3 regions of the Halomonas sp. 3F2F genome follow, and region 1 is predicted to be linked to each of the others. Evidence: predicted binding sites of a transcription regulator. Region 1 holds the regulator's gene; each other region holds the start of a gene.

Region 1 (7,495 bases):
GCCACGCTTTGTCGCGGAACACTCTGCGTCGCTTTTAGATAGTGTATGGGGGCGGCGCTCAGTGTTTCAGCACAGTGGGCTGTCGCTGTTAGTGCAGGAATACTTTTTATCGACCATGGCAGATGATCTTGCCCTGTCTTCGCGCTAGGCTATCGCCAGCGTTTTCTTTTTGAGAGGTAAGCATGGACCGTTCTCTGTTGAGGCCAACGGGATGGGCTCGGGTGGCTGATTTTTTACATTTAACGCGATTGGATCGCCCGATTGGTACTTGGCTATTGATGTGGCCCACCTTATGGGCATTGTGGATAGCAGCAGAGGGTGTGCCTGGACGGAATGTTCTGCTGATCTTTATTGCTGGCGTTTATGTGATGCGCGCCGCGGGCTGTGTGGTTAATGATTACGCTGATCGTCATTTCGATGGCCATGTAAAGCGCACTAAACATCGTCCGCTAGCCACTGGTCGTATCAGTGAAACCGAGGCGCAGCTGCTGTTTATCGCGCTGGTAGCCACTGCTTTCATTTTAGTGCTATTGACCAATTGGTTTACGGTGCTGTTGTCGATAGGTGGTGTTGTATTAGCGTTCATTTACCCGTTTATGAAGCGCTACACCCATTTACCTCAGGTGGTGTTAGGGGCTGCGTTCTCTTGGGCGATCCCCATGGCATTCGGTGCGGTATTGGGTCATGTACCGTTTGAAGCATGGCTATTGTTTAGCGCTAACGTGCTGTGGACCGTTGCCTACGATACTCAATACGCCATGGTCGACCGCGACGATGACCTAAAAATTGGCATCAAATCTACCGCGGTGCTGTTTGGTAGCGCTGATCGTCTGATCATTGGTGTGTTGCAAGTGGCGGCACTTGGACTACTTGCCTGGGTAGGATGGCGTGTTGGTTTAGGTGGCTTTTTCTGGCTTGGGCTAGCCGCTATGGCCGCTACGTTTGTCCATCAACAACGCTTAATCGCTGGCCGTGAGCGCGACCGCTGCTTCCAGGCATTTCTTAATAATCATTGGTCAGGCTTGTTAATTTTTGCAGGTATTGCACTAAGTTGGTGGCCAATAACTGGCTAAATGTCCTCTATGTCATAAAATTGTCATCGAGTCATGGTGTTATCGTCACTGACATGTCTTTGAACTGTTTTTTTAAACTATTTTTTTAAATTAGTTTTCATTGAACACCGTGAGGCCCTGGAATGACCGCCAAGACCGTTTTGATTGTCGATGATGAGGCGCCTATTCGCGAGATGATCGCAGTGGCGCTGGAAATGGCTGACTATCGCGTGCTTGAAGCGGATAACGCCCAGGATGCCCACGCGATGATGGTTGACCACCAGCCAGATCTGCTTTTGCTGGATTGGATGATGCCGGGTACCAGTGGTATTGAGCTTGCAAGGCGCTTAAAGCGTGAAGAAGCCACTGCCGAGGTGCCTATCATTATGCTGACCGCTAAAGGCGAAGAAGATAATAAGATTCAAGGGCTTGAGGCTGGGGCGGATGACTATATCACCAAGCCTTTCTCTCCCCGCGAACTGGTGGCGCGCTTAAAAGCAGTATTGCGACGTACTACCCCCCGTGGTGTCGAAGATCCTATTGAAATTAATGGCTTGCTATTAGACCCAGTGAGCCACCGTGTGAGTGCTTACGGTAAGGCGTTAGAAATGGGGCCGACGGAGTACCGTTTGCTGCAGTTTTTCATGACGCACCAAGAGCGCGCCTATACACGTAGCCAACTGCTCGATCAAGTGTGGGGCGGTAACGTATACGTTGAAGAGCGGACGGTAGATGTTCACATCCGACGTCTACGTAAGGCCCTAGGAGAAGCTCACCAGAGTCTCATTCAAACGGTGAGAGGCACTGGGTACCGTTTTTCCGCGCGGGTGTAACGGTGCGCCTGTGGAGCCGAGAACTATGGCGAATTGCGTGGCTGGCCGCTTTGGGCGCTTGTCTGGGGTGGTTGCTGGGTATGCCAGGTCTTGGCGTTGCTGCAGGTCTTGCCGTTTGTCTGGTGTATCAACTGCGCCAACTGCGTGCGCTCTTTAAGTGGTTAACGCTTCACCCTCATGATGAACCCCCTGCTGCGAGCGGCATGTGGGGCGAGCTTTTTGATCGCTTGTATCGCTACCAAAAGAGCCAACGGATTACTCAGAATCGCTTACGTGCCACCCTTGCACGTATTCAGGAATCATCCGAAGCGATGCGTGACAGTGTCGTTATGCTAGATCGGCATGGTGACCTGGAGTGGTGGAACAGTGCCGCGACGGAAATGCTGGGCTTGCAAACCGCCCACGACCGTGGCCAGCACATTACCAATCTGCTTCGTGACCCGCGATTTATCAGCTACTTTAATGCGCGTAAATACGGTGAGCCGCTGACCTTAACGTCGCCCATCGATGAACGGCATATCCTTCAATATCAAATTACTCTCTATGGTGATGATGAGCGCTTGGTAATGGCGCGAGATATTACCCGCTTGCATCGTTTAGAGCAGATGCGGCGTGACTTTGTCGCCAATGTTTCCCATGAACTACGCACACCGCTAACGGTACTGACGGGTTATTTAGAAACCTACAGCGACTTGAAAGAGCAACTTCCACCACGTTTGGGCCGAGGTATTGCTCAGATGGAAGAGCAGACGAAGCGTATGCAAAACTTAGTCAATGATCTGCTACTGCTCTCTCGGTTAGAAATTGATCAAGGTGGCGAGGATCATCATGCGTTGGCGTTAGGGCCAATGCTCGACACCATTCGCCGCGATGCGCTAGCGCTCTCTAACCAACAGCACAGTGTTCAAGTCGCGCTTGAAAGCGATGCCCGTCTGATCGGCAGCGAGCAGGAACTGCATAGCGCTATTTCAAACCTAGTGTTTAACGCTGTGCGGTATACGCCAGAGGGTAGTCAGATAACACTTCGCTGGAAAACCCTGCCGAATGGCAGTGCTTGTATTGAAGTTGACGACGATGGTGAGGGAATTGACCCTGTGCATATTCCACGCTTAACCGAGCGTTTCTATCGCGTTGATAAAGGTCGTAGTACTGCAACGGGTGGTACCGGGCTTGGTCTGGCGATTGTAAAGCATGTGCTACTAAGACATGACGCATTGTTACAAATTGAATCTCGCCCTGGCGAAGGAGCCCTCTTTCGCTGTGTTTTTCCGTCATCACGTGTTGTCAAAAGCGAGCCCGCCTCGCGCAATGCTGTTTAAGTACAAGTGATGTATAGATGTGTCATGCTTGTCATACAAGTATGGTCACATAATACTCATGTGCCATTTCTAACCACTTTCCCTGCTTGATCTGCAAACGCTTTAAGCGCCCTTTCTATTATCTTTTATTTAATAAGTGTTTGTTTTATCGGTTTTTTTATATAATTTTTGATTTTTTGGCACATCGTATGCAAGTGTCTTGGTACTTGGTAAGAGAGAAAACCATAGGAATTGGTAAGCCGAAAGGCCGTCTTTCTTACTATTTAAGCAGTACCTGAACAGCGATCTAGGAGGCGGAACATGATGTCCAAGGAACTACTCAAGAAAGCTGGTATTTTAAGTGTCGCGTTTGGTTTAGTGGCTAGCCCTGCAGCATTCGCTCAAGAGCCAGCAGACCCCGCGAACAATATTTCCCCTGATGAGCAGCCTGTTGAGACTCAATCCGAAAGTACAACAGATTCAAGTGATTATGATAGCCAAGAGTTGACTCATGACGAAGGCGATAACGCCAGCGACATGAAACCTAGTTCAACGAGCCAGGACGATTCAGAGTCTGGCTATGACAGCACAGATGAGTTGCCTGAAGAAAATAGCGGAATGTAACATTAACTTTGGTTACTTATCTTTTCAAAAGGTACTATAACTCTTACGCTTACGGATGAGCTATTCAGAGGCATGGATGTCAAATTGCATGGATGCTCCTAGATTCAAGGATTGAATCTTTCGACGGTCAACACGCTAGTTAGGGTTAATTCCAAGGTTGGAGCCCCTCAAACGGATAGGAAGCTAGTGTTACGTATCGCGATACTAAGAGTGCTCAAGACCCCACTTCGGTGGGGTCTAATTTTTTGTGTATAGTATAATCATTGTTACGTTGCCCACTGTTTCTTGGTGTTAAAAATGCAATTATTCAGATGACACGTTTTGCGATTGGCAAAAGAAGGTACCTTGTATCATTGCATTGTCGGTTGCTCCATATAGCAAGGAGTTTTTATTTATGTTGTTGAAATCATTTGTTAAAAGCACTGTGGTTGTAGGCTTATCGTTGGGGCTTATCGCAAGCCCAATAGCGTTTGCACACTCTTCCATTGAGCTGAATAAAGAACGTGCTGAGAACCAAGAAATTATTCAACCTCAATCTCGTAACACATCGGGCCCTGCGACCTATTCAGCTAAAGATTTGATCAATGATAATGAGAATACTCTGATATATGCTCCTTCAAGCCGTGCCAGTGACGCTGATGATGACTCTAAAGAGCGAGCAGGTTATCGCGCTGAAGAACTCAACCGTGAAGAAGGTAGCAGTACACGCTGGTAAAGAGGGCGATGGTTAAACGTGTGTGACAAATAAGTTTTATAGCAAAAACCCCGCTTCGGCGGGGTTTTTGTGGTTAAGACGGTGATCGATTGATCCTGTTAATGCTGGTGATGGCGGTCAGCGGCGGTGCTTCCTTCTTGGGCGCTTTGAACCCAAACTTCTATTTCAATAGCGTCTTGCTGGGCAAATTCGAGCGTGATGGGAAACCGGTCACCTTCTGCCAATGGCTGATGTAATCCCATTAGCATTAAGTGATAGCCGCCACCTGGGCGCATTGTTAGCGTTTCATCTTTAGCGATTTCGATAGCACTGACGTGGCGCATTTTCATCATATCGCCTTCCATCTGCATATCATGTAGCTCAACACTTTCGCTCACAGGTGTCTGTGCGCTGACCAGTGTGACGGACTCTGTATGAGCCGTAATATCCAGATAAGCGGCACCATTTGTCACACCGGGGGGCGTTGGCGTGGCAAAAGGATGAGCGATCCTTAGCTGGTCGGTTTGAACGTCGTGAGCCGATGCGAAAGAGATTGAGCCAGTGAGGAGAGCCGTCAACCAGAGTGCGCGGGTCAGCATGGTCGTATTCCTTGTAGGGGCCTTATCTTCTTAACAAGGCTTATGCTTAATCTTGAGAATAATAGTGAAGCCAAACAACCTTAAGGTAACAAATAGGTTGTATCAGCGTTATAGCGATTAAGTCATTAGCGATGAGGCGTAATGTCGCGCGTGCCGCGGTAGTGGTCGTCCCACATTAAGACGGCACCTGCCACTGCGCCGGGAATTAAGAACAGGTTGGCGAGAGGAATCCAGGTCACGAGCATAATTAACCCGCCGTAGGTGAGACTTGGCCACCACCGTTTCGATAATCGTGTACGCATATCGCGAAAGGTAATCTTATTGTTATCCATAGGATAATCTAAATAAGTGATTGCCATGATCCACGCGGAAAAAAGGATCCACAAAATAGGCGCTATCAGGTTTAGGCCAGGTATCCAGCTAATGATAAACAGTATCACCATGCGTGGCAGAATATAACCGAGTTTGACTAGCTCGCGACCCAAGGCATCGACGGCGGTTTTAGCGAGCCCGCGGTCATCCAGGGGTTCACGTCCTGTTGCTTGACGCTCTACCTTCGCGGCTAAAAAACCATAGAAAGGTGCGGCGATTAAGTGGGTGACCAGGGTGAAGGTAAAAAAGATCACCAGCAGTAGGCTGATAAAGAACAGTGGCCAGATTAGCCATGAGAGCCACTCAAGCCAGCTTGGCACCATGGTCATCGCACTATCTAACCAGCCAGAAAAGCGGCTGACCACGAAACTGAGCATGCTGGCATAAACGATTATATTGACCACGATGGGTAGGAAAATATAGCGCCGCAGACCTTTCTGGTATACCAAGCGAGTGCCTCGACTCAGCGCTGTCATCGCATCCAACATGTTTGCTCCTTAGAAAAAACGCCCAGAGGGGATATCTGGGCGTATTGCAGGAGGAATCGCGTGCTAGGTCAAGATTTTTTAAGTGCCTGTGGGTCGATAGTGTCGGGATCGCTATGGCGAATATCTAGCCCTTTGACCAAGTAGACAACGTACTCCGCCAGGTTGTTGGCATGATCCCCCACGCGTTCTAAGGCACGTAGCACCCACATAATGCTAAGTACGGAGCTAATCGAACGTGAATCTTCCATCATAAAGGTCATCAGCGAGCGCATGGCGCTACCATACTCATCGTCAACGAACTCATCTTCGCGCACAACTTGCATTGCAAGATCGGTATCAAAACGCGCAAACGCGGTAAGTGCATCGCGAAGCATTTTACGCACGTGCTCGCTGATATGGCGTACTTCGACTAAACCACGGATGCTGCCGCTACTTTCGCTCAACAGTAGTGCATTTCGAGCAATTTTGCTGGCTTCATCGCCGATACGCTCGAGGTCGGACGTTGCGCGAATAACCGCTAGCACTAAGCGTAAGTCGGAAGCCGCTGGCTGACGGCGCGCTAATACCCGCGTACATTCATCGTCAATTTGCAGTTGCAGGTCGTTCACTTGGCGGTCATTGTCGCGCACTTTCTCAGCAAGACGGCTATCACCTTCCAGTAGCGCAAAAACAGCATCTTGCACTTGTTTTTCCACCAGACCGCCCATGGCCATCAGGTGGGTTTTTAGCTCTTCCAGCTCTTGGTTGAACTGGCGAGAGATATGTTGGCTGTGGCTATCGCTCGTAATATCCATTGAGCACTCCTGACGTGATGTCTTTGGGGCCTAGGTGATGCGGCCGGTGATGTAGTTTTCGGTGCGTTGTAAACGCGGGTTGGTGAACACTTGATCCGTTGGCCCGTACTCAACGAGTTCACCGTGCTGCAAAAAAGCCGTGTAGTCAGAAACCCGCGCGGCTTGCTGCATATTGTGGGTAACCAGCACTAGCGTTAGCTGTGATTTAAGGTTACGAATCAGCTCTTCAATTTTCAGCGTTGAGATCGGGTCTAAGGCTGACGCTGGTTCATCAAGTAGCAGTACATCCGGCTGTACGGCAAGCGTACGAGCAATGACCAAGCGCTGCTGCTGGCCGCCAGATAGCTGCCAGGCCGAGCGGTGCAGTCGGTCTTTAACCTCATCCCACAGTGCTGCCGATGTCAGTGCCCATTCGATAATGTCGTCCCGCTTTCGCTTGGGTAAGCGTTGCTGTAAACGCAGGCCAAAGGCCACGTTTTCATAAATCGACATAGGGAAAGGGTTGGGTGTTTGAAACACCATCCCAACGCGCCGTCGCAACTCGGTAACATTCATGTCCGGGGCATGAATATCCTGACCTTCAAGCTGAATATGGCCACTGTGTGTTACCGATTCATTAAGGTCGTGCAGTCGGTTAATCGCGCGTAGTAGTGTCGACTTTCCACAGCCTGAAGGGCCAATAAAGGCCGTTACACGGTGGCGTGGTAGGTCTAATGTTAGATCGCGCAACGCCATTTTCCC
Region 2 (7,495 bases), on a different contig from region 1:
CATTGCGCTAGTGCATGGGTTTATTGGAATAAAGGGGATGAACGGGCTGTGGCTGGTGGCATTTTATGTGCTGCTGATCACGACCTGGCCCACGATTCTCATTGTGCTGCTGTTGGGGCTGATTGATACATTCGCGAACGTTCGCGCACGCCTTGCCCGCAGCAACTGACAAGAGGTTTACGAGATGGAAGTCATTCTGCTCGACAACATTGGTAAGCTGGGCGGCCTGGGTGACAAAGTCACTGTAAAGCCCGGTTATGGTCGTAACTATTTGGTTCCTTACGGCCTAGCCGTGCCGGCAACCAAAGATAACGTTGAAGCATTCAAAGCCCAGCGTGCTGAGCTTGAAGCCCAAGCCGCTGAGCGTAAAGCAGAAGCTGAAGCGCGTGCTGAGCAGCTTAACGACATCGAATTGTCGTTGGTTTCTAAAGCAGGCGATGAAGGCAAGCTGTTCGGTTCTATCGGTCCTCGTGACTTGGCCGACGCTATTTCCTCTGCTGGCATCGAAGTTGCCAAGAGCGAAGTACGTATGCCGCAAGGTCCGATTCGCCAAACTGGCGAATACGACATCGCTCTACACCTGCATGCAGAAGTAGATGCTGTTGTTCGCGTGGTTGTTGTCGCAGAGTAAACGCTCTCGCCAACGCTGACGCCTCAAAGGGCGCGGGTCTTCCCGCGCCCTTTGTCTTTTTAATCTATGTCGTTCTAAGCGCGGTCAAAAACGTTTGAGGTGTGGGTCGAATTTTTTTGAACGTCGCTTGGCGTAGATAGGTCGCTTATGGTGAGTTTGAGATTGTCCCGCTAAGATAGTCATCGTTATTGGCTACGCTTTATGATTAAGGAGCTCACTATGCAGGACCAGCCTTCTGCTGATCAGGAAACGGCAGCGATAAAGCTGCCGCCGCACTCTCTTGAGGCGGAGCAGTCGGTGCTAGGTGGGCTAATGTTGGATAATCAGGCCTGGGACAATGTCTCGGAACGGTTGGTGGCGGATGATTTTTACCGCTATGAGCATCGCTTGGTATTCAATGTGATGATTCATTTGGCCGAATCCGGGCAGCCGCTGGACGTTATAACGCTGTCAGAGGCGTTAGAAGCGCGTGATCAGTTGGATACGGTAGGCGGCTTGGCATTCTTAGCTGAGCTGGCTCGCAATACGCCTTCTGCCAGTAATATTCGTGCTTATGCGGATATCGTTCGCGAGCGGGCAACACTGCGTAAATTAATCCGTGCGGCCAATCAAATTGCTGACGGGGCGTTTTCGCCCCAGGGGCGGCCTGCTGATGAGCTGCTGAATGAAGCTGAGCGATTAGTCTTTCAGATTGCCGAAGAGCGGCCGAAAACGGGCGGTCCTATCGGCATGAGTGAACTGCTAACCAAAGCCGTTGATCGTATTGATGAGCTGTTCAATCTAAAGGGTGAAATGACAGGGCTCTCCTCGGGGTTTCGTGACCTCGATGAAATGACCTCAGGCTTACAGCCCTCAGATTTGGTAATTATCGCGGGCCGCCCGTCAATGGGTAAAACCACTTTTGCCATGAATCTGGTGGAGCACGCGGTTATTGCTAGCGATAAGCCGGTGATGGTGTTCTCCATGGAGATGCCAGCAGAATCTCTGATGCTGCGTATGCTCTCTTCGTTGGGTCGGATTGATCAAACCCGTGTGCGCTCGGGGCAGTTGGAAGATGAAGATTGGCCGCGATTAACATCGGCGGTCAACCTGCTCAAAGACAAGCAGCTATTTATTGATGATACTGCGGCGCTTTCGCCTAATGAAATGCGCTCACGCCTACGTAGAGTGGTGCGGGAGCACGGCAATATGGCGCTGATCATGATTGACTATCTGCAGTTAATGCAGATTCCTGGGTTTTCTGAAAACCGTACCGGTGAGATATCGGAGATATCCCGCTCGCTGAAAGGGCTAGCAAAAGAGTTTCAATGCCCTGTTGTAGCACTTTCACAGCTTAACCGTTCGTTGGAGCAGCGCCCCAATAAGCGTCCTGTCATGTCGGATCTGCGGGAATCCGGCGCGATTGAGCAGGATGCCGACGTCATTGCGTTTGTTTACCGAGATGAGGTGTATAACCCTGACAATCCTGACAACCAAGGGATTGCCGAGCTGATTATTGGTAAACAGCGTAACGGGCCTATCGGTACGGTACATATGGCCTTTATTGGTAAATACACACGCTTCGAAGACCTTGCGCCCGATAGCTATGGCGAAGCGTTCGGCGATTAACTTGAGCGTTAGGGGGGAGAACGTATAATGCTCCTCCCCGACCAAGCAGATAGACAGGAGTAGCAAATGGCAGGTGGTTTTAGACGTGGTAACCGTAAGCGTCTTCCTAAGCTGGAAGGCCGTGGGGAACTGCAGTCACTAGAGCGAGAAGGGCCATTTAAAGAGTGGTTGGGAATGCCTGACCTCTACCGTTACTTCCTGGTAGTTGAAGGAGAAAAATATAGCTACCAAACTGAAGATTCAGAACTGCCGGTAACGGTGGGCGATAAAGTAGTTTTCCGTTACAAGGAAACTAAAGGCGGTAACTGGATAGATCGCAACTCGTTAGGTAAAGCAATCGACCCCTCTGAGTATCAATAATTCGACGAATAAGTTGACGTTTTGGTCAGGAACTCTTTTGTGATGTTGCCGTCATAGGCAGTTAGTGCCAAGGTAATAAAATTGTCATGGGGTATCGTCATGCTGTGCCCCATGATGATGAACAATCACAGGAGGGAACCATGGAACTTAAAGAACTGAAGCAATTTGTTGCGGGTCACGATAACTTTGAAATACGCGTTATCACGCATTCGGGCAGCCGCTTTTATCAACTAGAGCTTGAAGATGTAGAGGGCGAGCGGCATATGTTGACCCAGCGCGGTAAGCCAATGCTGTTTCGCTCGCTAGATGATGTTTATCTTGAGCTAAAGCGTGCTGGGATTCACCGTGCTTACTTAGTGCAGCATGTACCCCAGGATGAAGTGATTGGACGCGATGCTCATTACAGTTCGCCGTTAACATCACGTATGCCGCTAGTGTTTTAACACTACAAACATTGCAACATCCTATGGCGTCCTCACTTGTTTGCGTGACGCTTCTTCCATCATCGCCCTAGCCGCACACGGCGACGGGCAAAAAAACGATAGCCTGCATCCATTACTCCTCGCAGGCTTGGTAAGCAAGAAAGCCATACTAGCCACCGGTAGCCCAGTACCGCATAGAGGGCCCGGCTGGCATCCATCCCGATATACCATTTCCTTGGCTGTCTTTGACATGCAGTAGCCCCATCATATCGTCAAACTTGTGCCCTATATCGGCTGCATTGAAATCACTACTCTGAATGTCCACGAGTGCGACACGTTCTTGATGGCGATGCTTTGCAAACCACGTGACTTCCACGCGGCAAAAAAGGGCAGTGGCCATTGTGATATAGCGTGACAGGTGACGTTGCGTGAAGCGTAGAAAAACGGCTCATTGAGCACTCTTTGATAATGAAAGCGAAGGCTGGTCACCAAGGATAAAGGCTTCGACATGAGTTGGTCTACAGTTATACAAATAATGTTGATAGTATAACTTTATGCCGCAGCTTTGCCGAAAAGTGTTAAGATTTTGCCAACTGTTTAAAGCATCTGAGGAGTTAGCGACATGGTCGATAGCGTTGTAAAAGATCAGCTGGGCGAAGGGCGCTTGGTCCATGCGCCAAGTGATCATCCTGCCGTTCCCCCTGCAAAAGTCGGCGTGGTGTTGGCTAACTTGGGCACCCCGGACGCAACCGACTATTGGTCTATGCGGCGCTACCTTAGCGAGTTCTTGTCCGATAAGCGTGTTGTTGATTACGCTAATTGGAAGTGGCAGCCGCTTTTACAACTGATTATTTTGACCAAACGTCCATTTTCTTCTGGTAACGCCTATAAAAGTATTTGGAACAACGAGAAGAACGAGAGCCCGTTGTTAACGACGACGCGTGCCCAAACTGAAAAAATAGCTGCACGTTTGAAAGCGCTCTACGGCGATAGCATCGAAGTTGATTTCTGTATGCGCTACGGCAACCCGTCAACGGAAAGTGTCCTTAAGCGCATGAAAGAGAAGGGCTGTGAGCGGATCGTTTTCTTCCCGCTTTACCCTCAGTACGGCTCGCCTACGACTGCGACGGCAAATGATCAGGCATTCCGTACGCTGATGAAAATGAAGTGGCAGCCCTATATTCGTACGGTGCCCGCTTATTTTGAGCATCCTGCCTATATTCAGGCGCTGGCGAATTCGGTTCAGGAAGCTTACGACGGCTTTGAAACGCGTCCGACGAAACTGGTAGCAAGCTACCACGGTGTCCCCGAACGTTATCTATTAGAAGGTGACCCTTACCATTGTCAGTGTCAGAAAACGACGCGTTTGATGCGTGAAAAACTAGGGCTGAGTAAAGAGGAAGTAGACACCGCCTTTCAGTCTCAGTTTGGCCCAGAAAAGTGGGTTGGCCCGCAAACCGTTGATCATGTGGCTGAACTTGCCAAGCAAGGGCATAAGCATATTGCGATTATGTCACCTGCCTTCTCTTCTGATTGTGTTGAAACGCTGGAGGAGATTAAAGAAGAGATTCACGATAGCTTTATGGGCGCAGGAGGGGAGACGTTTAGTTATATTCCCTGCTTGAATGATCGAGACGATCACATTGATGCCCTGTTAGCGGTTGTTAACAACGAGTTGGCGGGGTGGCTGTCCGCTTCTTAATAGTGCGTTTTGTCAAAAGCCGCCAAAGTGAACTGCACCCCAAAAGTGCTCAACTAGGACGGCTTTTTTTATGGGTGACTAGTTTTATAGAAACGTAATCAACCTTGGTATAAGGTTTGTGCATTAATAATCACATTTAGCCAACGCTTAGAGCCGTTTGGTCTTGCTACTGCCTTGGGGTTAACTGACACGTTCTTATAGGGAGAAACCACCGGATGCAATTCGCTGTATTAATGGGCTTTGTGCTGGCAGCGTCGTCGCCTTTGCTCAACCGCTGGTTTGGAGAACGGACGAGCCTCGTACTGGCGCTGTTTCCTGCCTTGATGTCTGCCTGGCTGTTCAGTCAGGCACCCGCTGTAATGAGTGAAGGGCCATTACTGTTGGAGTGGTCTTGGGTGCCATCATTAGGCATCAGCTTGAGTTTTCTGCTTGATGGACTGTCACTTTTATTCGGGCTGCTGATTACCGTTATCGGTACTTTCGTATTGATCTATGCCGGTGGTTATCTCAAAGGCCATACGGATATTGCACGCTTTCATTTAGCACTTGTTGCGTTTATGGCCTCTATGTTGGGGCTGGTGCTTGCCGATGGATTGCTTACGCTTTTCGTATTCTGGGAACTAACCAGCATCACCTCTTATTTGCTGATTGGCTTTAACCATACCGATATGGAGGCAAGAAAATCCGCACGTCAGGGGCTGTTTGTAACGGTTGCTGGTGGTTTGGCGCTGATGGCAGGTCTGGTGCTGTTAGGGGGGGCAAGCGGAAGCTGGTCGTTTTATGAGATTGGCCAAATGGAAAGCGATCTGCGTGAACATTCGCTTTATACCCCGATGCTCATTTGCTTGCTGCTGGGGGCATTCACAAAATCAGCCCAGTTTCCTTTTCATTTTTGGTTACCCAGCGCCATGGCTGCGCCAACGCCGGTGTCGGCATACCTCCACTCGGCCACCATGGTGAAAGCGGGTATTTACTTACTGGCGCGCTTACACCCTGAATTGGGTGGCACAGCGCTATGGATCGGAATACTGTCGGTCGTCGGTGCTATTACCATGCTGACAGGTGCCTTTTTAGCAATCCATCACACCAATATTAAAAAGCTACTGGCTTATTCCACCATTATGGCACTTGGCACGCTAACCATGTTGCTGGGCATTGGTTCTGAGTACGCCATGACGGCATTTGTAACGTTCTTGCTTGCCCACTCAATGTACAAAGGGGCACTGTTTATGGTCGCCGGTATTCTGGACCATGAGACAGGCACCAAAGATGTCACCGCAATGGGCGGCTTGAGGTCTGCCATGCCAATCACTGCGGTGATTGCTTTTGTCGTGGCACTGTCGTTGGCAGGCGTGCCACCGCTATTTGGCTTCATTGGTAAAGAGCTAATGCTAGAGGCAGCGCTGGGGGCGGAGCGCTTCAATGTGTTGCTAGTCCTGTTTGCTTTCCTGGCGGCTATTTTGACGATTGCAGTGGCTGCTATTATCGCCTTCCGCCCCTTCTATGGTCGGCAAATTGAAACACCCAAAACACCCCATGAAGCGCCTTTTAGTATGTTAGTTGGGCCCGCTGTATTGGCGCTTGGTTCACTTGTGTTAGGGCTGGCACCAGCCATGCTTGGTACCGATGCGCTGCTTACGTCAGCGGCGACAGCGGTGGTAGGTGAGCCGCTGCAAGTGTCATTATCGCTTTGGTATGGCATCAATATGGCGCTGATTATGTCGATCGTCAGCCTTGGACTAGGCTTTTTACTGTTTAAACGCTGGGATAGTGTGCGTTGTAAACTAGCGATGTTGGCGCCACTAATGCGACATGGCCCAGAAGCAGGCTATGAAGGCTTCATGAATAGCATTGTGCGTTTTTCTGAATGGCAAACACGCCTGCTGCAAAACGGTTATATGCGTAACTATATTCTCGTTATGCTGGTGGTGCTGATCGTTTTGATTGGTAACTCAATACTTGTGCGCCATGCACCTCAGTTGGCACTAACGCTGGACGTGCGCTTCCACGAGGTAATTGTTGTTGGCACTATGGTGATGGGGGCTCTGTTTGCCACCATTTCTCGCTCACGACTTGGAGCCGTCGTGTCGGTCGGCATTATGGGATTCTCTATTGCGCTTATTTTTATTCTTTTCAGTGCTCCCGACCTAGGCATTACCCAACTACTGGTTGAGACGCTCACCGTTATCTTGTTGGTTTTGGTGCTCTTTCGTTTGCCGCGTTTTTCAAACCTTTCCACAAATTTGGAACGTATTCGAGATGGTGCTGTGGCGGCAACAATGGGAATTCTGATTTTCCTACTGATTATGACCGCTTGGAGTATCGATCAGTTTGAGCCGATTTCAGCTTATATGATCGAAAATAGCGCTCCTCTTGCCTATGGTCGCAACATCGTGAATGTCATTTTGGTGGACTATCGTGCCCTCGACACGCTAGGTGAAATGTTTGTTCTTGCGCTCGCTGCTATTGGGGTTATCGCCATGCTTAAACTGCGCCACGGCGACAATGAAAGCAAATCAGCAGAAGGCGAAAACGGCGAAAACGCCAGTGTTAAGGAGCCCTACGATGGTTAAATCCGGCACTATTATTCTCAACACTGCGGCGCGGTTTTTGATGCCGCTACAGCTGATGTTTTCAGTTTTTCTATTGCTGCGTGGACATGATGAGCCAGGAGGTGGATTTATTGCTGGGCTAGTAGCAGCAGGGGCCTTCACGCTTTACCTGTTTGCCTTTGGGGTCAGCGCCACCAAAGAGGTGCTGCGTATGGTCGAT
Region 3 (7,495 bases), on a different contig from region 1:
CAGCGTTATACGGTGGATTTACACATGCACTCCACCGCGTCAGATGGTGCGCTTACTCCTACCGAGTTGGTAAAGCTGTGCGCTGCACGTGGTCTTACCCACATGTCGCTGACAGACCACGACACCATGGAAGGTATTGAAGAAGCTGACATCGCGGCGCAGCAAGCAGGGCTTTGCCTGGTGCCTGGCTGTGAGTTATCCACGCGCTGGCAGGGAATTAATATCCACGTAGTGGCGCTTATGCCCGGCGGCTTGCAGGGGCCTCTGGTAGAAGGGCTTGCACTGCAGCGCGAAGCACGGATTAAACGTGCTGAAGTGATTGCCGAGCGGCTGGAAAAAATGGGCTTACCTGACGCGCTCGAAAAGGCACGTGCCCAGGCAGGCAGCGACCGCCCCTTAGGCAGGCCCGACTTTGCCCGCGCGCTGGTCGCTGAAGGAGTGGTTGATGACTGGGCTGGCGCGTTTAAGCGCTATTTAGGCAGTGGTAAAAAAGGCGATGTAAAAGCTCATTGGCCGGAAATCAGTGACGCAGTCGCCTGGGTGGTTGCCTCAGGCGGCGTTGCGGTGCTGGCGCACCCGCTGCGCTATGGGCTTACCCGGCGCAAGCGAGGTTTGCTGATGGATACCTTTCAAGCCGCAGGTGGGCAGAGCGTTGAGCTGGTCAGTGGTCAGCAGAATCCAGACAGCACTCGCGATCTCGCTCGGCAATTAGTGGAGCGCGATTTATACGCCTCCATGGGCAGCGATTTTCATTTTCCTGGCAGCCACGCCGCCCCCGGTAGTATGAGCTTAATACCGCGCACTGCTGCGCCGCCGATTTGGCAGCATCCGCGCTTAGTTCATTTGCGCGATGCGCCCAGTGGTATGTTAGGTCCTGGGTCTTAAACCGCATATCGGCTAACCTAGAAACTAAATGGACAACGATATGCCCAAGGGCAGGAGCAAGCGATGAGTCAATATTTTCAGATTCACCCCGAAAACCCGCAGAAACGCTTGATTGATCAAGCGATAGATATTATCCGCAAAGGTGGTGTGGTCGCGTATCCGACGGATTCGGGCTATGCACTGGGTTGCCACTTGGGTGAAAAAAAAGCCATTGAAAAGATCAAATGGCTGCGCTCGTTAGACGATAAACACAATTTCACGCTGATGTGTTCGGATCTTTCCGAGATTGGCACTTACGCGAAAGTGGATAACGCAGTATTTCGGCTGCTGAAGGCTCATACCCCTGGCCCATACACCTTTATTTTGGATGCCACCACAGAGGTTCCGCGCCTGTTGCTGCACCCGAAGCGCCGCTCCATTGGCGTGCGCGTGCCTGATCACCACATTACCCACGCGCTGCTTGATGCGTTGGGTGAGCCGTTGATGAGCGTCACCTTGATTCCGGTAGGAGATACCCTGCCAATGAGCGATCCTGAGGAGATTCGCGACCGCTTCGGCTCACACCTTGATGCCATTATCGACGGCGGTGCCTGCCACCTTGACCCCACCAGTGTGATTGACCTGCGCGAGCTGCCGCCCAAAATTGTGCGGGAAGGCCGCGGCGATATTACGCCGTTTACGAGTTAACACCATTCTCTAGTTGGTATTGGCAACCTCCTGGTGGTAAGTCACGAGGGGGTTGCTGTCGTCCCGCCTGTCTCCTCATCACCCAAAATCCACAAAAATCGTTGAACATGATATGCGTATCAACTTATTCATTTAGCACGCTATCTTTTTTATTTGAATGACCAATAAAAATAAATTATGATGATTATGTCTATTATTGATAATTAATAATGATGGATGGTGTGGGATTCCCCTCTTAACCTGATAACCATCACTGACAGGAGATTGCTTAATGACGATATCTCGATACCGCAACGCTGCCACTGCAACCGCATTTGCAAGCTTGGCGCTACTTCCTTTATCAGGGAACGCAGTAGCCGACGACGCTAGCGCTTGTGATCAAGTTGAGTACGCCATGGGGCTTCGTTACCAACAGCAATCCGCAGAAATAACTGCTTTACAGCGCCAAGGCTTTGAGCTGGCGACCTATCGCTTGGAAAAACAAATTGAGGCGCATGGTGAGGGTGCCGATTTGGCCATCATTACCGATGTGGATGAGACGCTCATCGATAATAGCGCTTTGCTAGTGCGCGATATGCAGGCCTGCCACGACTTCACTACTTGGGATACTTGGTTGCATTGGGAGCGCGAGGGCGAGCCACGTTTGATCCCAGGCGCGAAAGACTTTCTCGAATTTGCCGATGAGCAAGGTGTGTCGATCTACTATGTGTCGGATCGCTACCAAGAAAATAAAGCGGATACGCTGGCCACTATGGAAGCATTAGAGCTTCCCCAGGTATCTGACGAGCGCGTCATGCTACTTGGCCCACCCAAGACTGAGCGTCGCGCTATCGTCGAAGACAGTCATACGTTGGTGATGCAGTTGGGCGATACGCTGCATGACTTCTCGGGTGATTTTGTCGACGCAAGTCTTGAAGAGCAGCGCGACCTAGTTAACGACCACGCTGAGCGCTTTGGTCAAGACTGGATTGTTTTCCCCAATGCCAGTTACGGAAGCTGGAGCGACGCGGAGCTTAACGCGTGGGAAGCTCCGTTTGAAAGCGAATAAAATGTAACCACTTCCATCGTGCCGTTACTATAGAGGAGACGCCCTGGTTAATAGCCAGGGCGTTTTCCTTATTAACCCCGTAAGTTGTCCCCGTGCCGCTAGTCACTAACATGTCATTCACCTGTCATTGGTTGTCACTAAATTATCGTGGTGGCCGTGAACAATAGCGATATGCCATAACAAATCGAACCTTGTCGGTGTGAGCGCGTTTCAGTTAGACAGCTGTGACGGCGCTACCCCCATTAGATATTCCTGCCACTAGACTTTTCGTAACTTGCCTTGCCCTGGGTCACGCTGGAAATTGTGCCTGTGGAGGCGGCTGAGACGCCAACGGGCGTCAACTTGTATTCGATAAGGAAACTAACCAATGAACCGTCATAAGCTCTTTATGGCATCCTTACTGACGTCCTCCCTACTGGTGGGCTGTGCTGATAACGCTAACGCTGATGATGCCAATGTCTCCGTGTTCGACAGCTTCCCCGCCGCTGGTGTGTTTCTTCCCCATAGCGTATTACGGGATGATCTACTAGATGGCAAATCTCAGCAGGCTTTTGAGATCCGTAATGGCGGTTTTGGGTCGGCAATGACCGCTCATCCCACGGATTCAACGCGCTTCTATGCATTGACTGACCGCGGCCCCAATGCCAATTTTGTTGGTGACTATGGCAAGGGGAAAATATTTCCGACACCGGACTATACGCCCCGTATCGGCTTGTTTGAGCTTCAAGCGAACGGTGTGATCGAACAGGTTACTACCACTCTGCTCAAGCGCCCTGATGGCAGCGAGATCAGTGGTCTGCCTAACAGCTTGGCACTCGGTGGAACGGGTGAAACCCCTTACCATGCCAATGGTCAACCGATCCTAGTGGACGATAGCCAGCCCTATAATGAAGTTACTAATCCGATCCGCTTGGATGATTATGGTCTGGATGGCGAAGGGCTGGTGGCACTATCGGACGGCACCTTCTGGGTTAGCGATGAGTATGGCCCGCACATGGTCCACTTCGATGCCGAAGGTCGTGAAATCGGTCGTATCAACCCCTTTGCCGACGATGACCGGGTCGAGATGAACCTGCCGGCAGAGTTTGCCAATCGGCGTGCCAACCGAGGTATGGAAGGGCTGGCTATCACGCCGGATGAGAAAACGCTGGTAGGTATTATGCAGTCCACTCTGTACAACCCGGGCAGTACGGTGAAAGACCTGGATATCACCCGTATCGTTACAGTGGACCTGGACTCGGGCGAGACTGGACAGTACCTCTACCGCCAAGAGCAAAACCAGAATTCCAACTCGGAGCTTGTTGCGCTGAGCGCCACTGAGTTTTTGGTGCTTGAACGAGATGGCCGTTTTCTAAGCGGTGGCCCCGACGGTGCTGAGGCTGCGGCGCCCGATGCTCAGAAGCAGGTTTATCGCATTGACCTTGCCTCGGGCACCAATCTTGAAACGGTCTCAGCCAACGGCGACCTGAAACAGGATGCCGAGCTGGGGCTAACCTTGGCAGGCAAAACCTTGGAAGAAGTGGTTCTAGAGCAGGGGTGGGGCGCTCTGGCCAGCGCTGGAATTGAGCCAGTGAGCAAGTCTCTGGCGGTGGATATGGTGGCGGAAGTCAACTATCCCCACGATAAAATGGAAGGTCTATGGGTGATTGATGACCAACGCCTGGGGGTGCTGAACGATGATGATTTCGCCACCTGGTCCACCGATGGTCAGCTTGAGCAGAAGATGCTGGACGCCAACACTGTGGATGGCGGCCGCCTGTTTATTATCGAGGCCGATCTGAGCGCCGATTGATCAACGTAACGGCCTAGCAATCACATAATCTCCCTAAATGAATTACTGCGCGCCCTGGGTTTGGCTATTTGGGTTAGCTGTCCTGGGGCGTGTTTGTGTCTTCGTCTCCCCCGTGGCTATCTTTTTCTTTTTGGTCTGCTGCTTTCTTACGCGGGTCTTCGCTGTCTTCATCCAGCCAGGTGCCACAGCGCAGGCAGTAACGAGCGCGCTTTTCATGGCGGTCATGGCCACAGCCGGGGCAGGCTTCTTCTGAATAGCGGTCTTCGCGAATAGAGCGGATAACCTGGGCGGAAAACACCCCGGTAGGCACAGCAATAATCGAATACCCCAACAGCATCAGAATCATCGTGATCGCTTTGCCTATCGACGTGGCGGGAACAATATCGCCGTAGCCTACCGTGGTCATACTCACGATCGCCCAATACATCGACATAGGAATGCTGGTAAAACCGGCTTCTGGTGACTCGATGGTGTACATCAGTGCAGCAAACAGTATGACGACCATCATGATGCTGCTAAAAAACAGCAGGATTTGACGAACACTGCGTTTAAGCGCATCGAGTAGTAAACGCCCCTCGCCGATAAACTCCATCAATCTCAAAATCCGGAAAATGCGTAGCACCCGCAGTACCCGTACGATGACGAGTCCGTGCGCACCAGGCACCAGCAGGACTAACCAGGCTGGCATAATCGCAATCACATCGACAATACCGTAAAAGCTTTTGAGGTAAATCGTTGGGCGCTCTAAACAGTAAATCCGCACCGCCAGTTCAATGCTAAAAAGTAGCGTAAATAGCCACTCTGCATAGTAAAAAATGTGCCCGTAGCGTTCGGAATAACTATCTACGCTGTCCAGCAAAATGACCGCCACGCTGATTAGAATGGCGATAATCAGCGCAATATCAAACCCTTTGGCTACCGGCGTATCGGACTCGAAAATAATATGGAAAAGCCGAGCACGCAGTCCTTCTGCACCGGGAGTTAATTGAAAACTCATCGCGACATCCTGAAGTGGGCTGAATGTTTCTAGCGTAACGTGGTTTGATAGGCGAAGCGATGCGCCAGAGTTAACGCAGCAGCGCCATAAGCGGACGTTGGATGGCCATTTTCAGTCAGTGCTGTGGTCAGTGTCTGAGCATCGCGGCGGGAGCTATCATCCAACTGCGGGTGGGCCGCCAGTGTGGCTAATGCCTGCTGTGCGATAGTTAAGTGTTCCGCAAGACCACTGTCGTGGTAGGCGTCCAGCGCCACTGTGGCTCTGTGTAGCCATTCAGCCGGTGCATCAGCTTCAGGTAACGCCCACTGCTGCACGCCTAACGCATTGCCGCGAGCGGCTTTGCTGGTATCCGAAGGGCGCAGCGGTACGCTTTCCGCGAGCGTTAATGCTAGCGCCCAAAGCGCCTCTGGTTCGCCCGCTTTGAGTTCCAGCTCGACCTCGCAAATAGCCGCTTGAGCACCACCGCTGACAATTTCTCCTTCGTCCAGCACTAGCTCGATATGGCTGCCCTGCCAGTCGATTTGCCAGCTGCGCCGGGTAAAGTCGGTGCGCAGCGCAGGTTGTAGCGCGGAAATGACGGTGCCTAGTGAACCGTTGAACGGCGGAAGGGCGGCCAAGCCATGCTGGTCAAGCTGTGGGCTAGGAACTTGCCACTCCCACTCTTGTCGGGTAGAAAGGCCGCCACCACCATGGCCGGCGGTTTTCACCGTTTGCAGCACGCGATCATCAACTTGGCGTAAGCGCACGGCAATCCGTGCATTCGCCATATCTCCCGCAGGGGTATCGAAATAGGTGTTCGACAGATGTTGACGTTGGGGTGTTTCGGCTAGTGCTGCGTGGCACAGCAGCGTGTTTAGTTGAGCTGGCGCAAGGGCGAGTTTAAGCTCTATTTCGGTAGGCGCTGAAACAGAATCAGCAGTAGATGTTGAATTTTTCATGACATTAGCCACCTTTGTATTGTGACGTTTCAATTAATTTTTCATGACATTGTGAACTTTTCATGACGGCGGCGAGCGCACTCTTTATACTGGCGCCGCCATTTCCAGGCTCCCCGAAAACAGGCTAAAGGCTATATGGTTACCTCCAACCCTTTTTCCGCGATGTTTGGCCGCTCGCCATTCCAGCCGCTGCTGGCCCACATCGTCAAGGCCAATGAATGTGCCGACCAACTGTTGCCGTTCTTCGAAGCATCGCTTGCCGGTGATTGGGATACCGCAGCTGTACTGCGTGAAAACGTTACCCGCTTAGAGCATGACGCCGACACGTTGAAAACAGAGCTTCGGCTTAACCTGCCCAATACGATGTTCCTTCCCGTCTCGCGGTCCGACTTGCTCGACCTTATCAGCGTGCAGGATAAAATCGCCAACAAGGTGCGCGACATTACCGGCATTATGCTGGGGCGTAAAATGCGTGTGCCCAATGAGCTGGCCGATCCCATGCGCGATTATATGCGTACCAGCGTGGCGTGTGTGTCCCAGGCTCGCCAAGCGCTTGAAGAGCTGAAAGAGCTGCTTGAGTCCGGTTTTGGACGCAATGTTTCCGATGTTATCCAGAATATGATCCGTGAGCTGCACACACTTGAGCACCAAGCCGACAGCCAGCAGATCGCGATACGTCGCCAACTGTTTGAGCTTGAAAGCCAACTTCCGCCTGTTGATGTGATTTTCCTTTACAAAATCATTGAGTGGGTCGGTGAAGTTTCTGATCGCGCTGAACGCGTGGGCAGCCGCCTACAGATTTTGACCGCACGCTAAGGGGTACCCATGCAGATTATTGCCCAGCACGGTGAAATTTTTATCATCCTGGCCTGTTTGTTTGGCTTTTTTATGGCTTGGGGCGTTGGCGCGAATGATGTTGCCAATGCGATGGGGACCTCGGTGGGGTCGAAAGCGATCACCATCAAACAAGCAATTTTGATTGCGGTAGTCTTTGAATTTTTAGGCGCATGGCTGGCGGGTGGTGAGGTGACCAACACCATTCGTAAAGGCATTATTGACCCAGAATTGCTCCAGGAAGATCCACAGTTACTAGTGTACGGTATGTTATCAGCGCTGCTAGCAGCGGGTACTTGGTTACTGGCAGCATC

What was found. The regulator PhoB, encoded in region 1, activates phosphate uptake and scavenging genes when phosphate is short. The targets are predictions, from matches to a motif close to TGTCATANNNNTGTCANA.
Region 2: the regulator PhoB is predicted to act here: its motif matches at 2,671-2,688, upstream of INT21_RS06755 (DUF6482 family protein).
Region 3: the regulator PhoB is predicted to act here: its motif matches at 2,732-2,749, upstream of INT21_RS01150 (esterase-like activity of phytase family protein).

Annotation. Positions count from the first base shown of each region.
Region 1 is NZ_JABUZE010000067.1:76,460-83,954, reverse strand. Features, by position in the region: gene INT21_RS08250 (chorismate lyase) at 1-148, shown strand, start outside; gene ubiA (4-hydroxybenzoate octaprenyltransferase) at 183-1,073, shown strand; gene phoB (phosphate regulon transcriptional regulator PhoB) at 1,196-1,885, shown strand; gene phoR (phosphate regulon sensor histidine kinase PhoR) at 1,888-3,204, shown strand; gene INT21_RS08230 (hypothetical protein) at 3,505-3,807, shown strand; gene INT21_RS08225 (hypothetical protein) at 4,202-4,522, shown strand; gene INT21_RS08220 (copper chaperone PCu(A)C) at 4,621-5,100, opposite strand; gene cysZ (sulfate transporter CysZ) at 5,226-5,960, opposite strand; gene phoU (phosphate signaling complex protein PhoU) at 6,029-6,754, opposite strand; gene pstB (phosphate ABC transporter ATP-binding protein PstB) at 6,785-7,495, opposite strand, start outside.
Region 2 is NZ_JABUZE010000057.1:22,811-30,305, forward strand. Features, by position in the region: gene INT21_RS06735 (hypothetical protein) at 1-169, shown strand, start outside; gene rplI (50S ribosomal protein L9) at 185-631, shown strand; gene dnaB (replicative DNA helicase) at 851-2,239, shown strand; gene INT21_RS06750 (hypothetical protein) at 2,306-2,599, shown strand; gene INT21_RS06755 (DUF6482 family protein) at 2,740-3,042, shown strand; partial or broken gene INT21_RS20645 (DCC1-like thiol-disulfide oxidoreductase family protein) at 3,102-3,248, opposite strand; gene hemH (ferrochelatase) at 3,644-4,723, shown strand; gene INT21_RS06770 (putative monovalent cation/H+ antiporter subunit A) at 4,939-7,296, shown strand; gene INT21_RS06775 (Na+/H+ antiporter subunit B) at 7,289-7,495, shown strand, end outside.
Region 3 is NZ_JABUZE010000011.1:78,278-85,772, forward strand. Features, by position in the region: gene INT21_RS01135 (PHP domain-containing protein) at 1-885, shown strand, start outside; gene INT21_RS01140 (L-threonylcarbamoyladenylate synthase) at 949-1,572, shown strand; gene INT21_RS01145 (5'-nucleotidase, lipoprotein e(P4) family) at 1,844-2,620, shown strand; gene INT21_RS01150 (esterase-like activity of phytase family protein) at 2,988-4,412, shown strand; gene INT21_RS01155 (ion transporter) at 4,486-5,409, opposite strand; gene INT21_RS01160 (CYTH domain-containing protein) at 5,439-6,347, opposite strand; gene INT21_RS01165 (TIGR00153 family protein) at 6,483-7,163, shown strand; gene INT21_RS01170 (inorganic phosphate transporter) at 7,173-7,495, shown strand, end outside.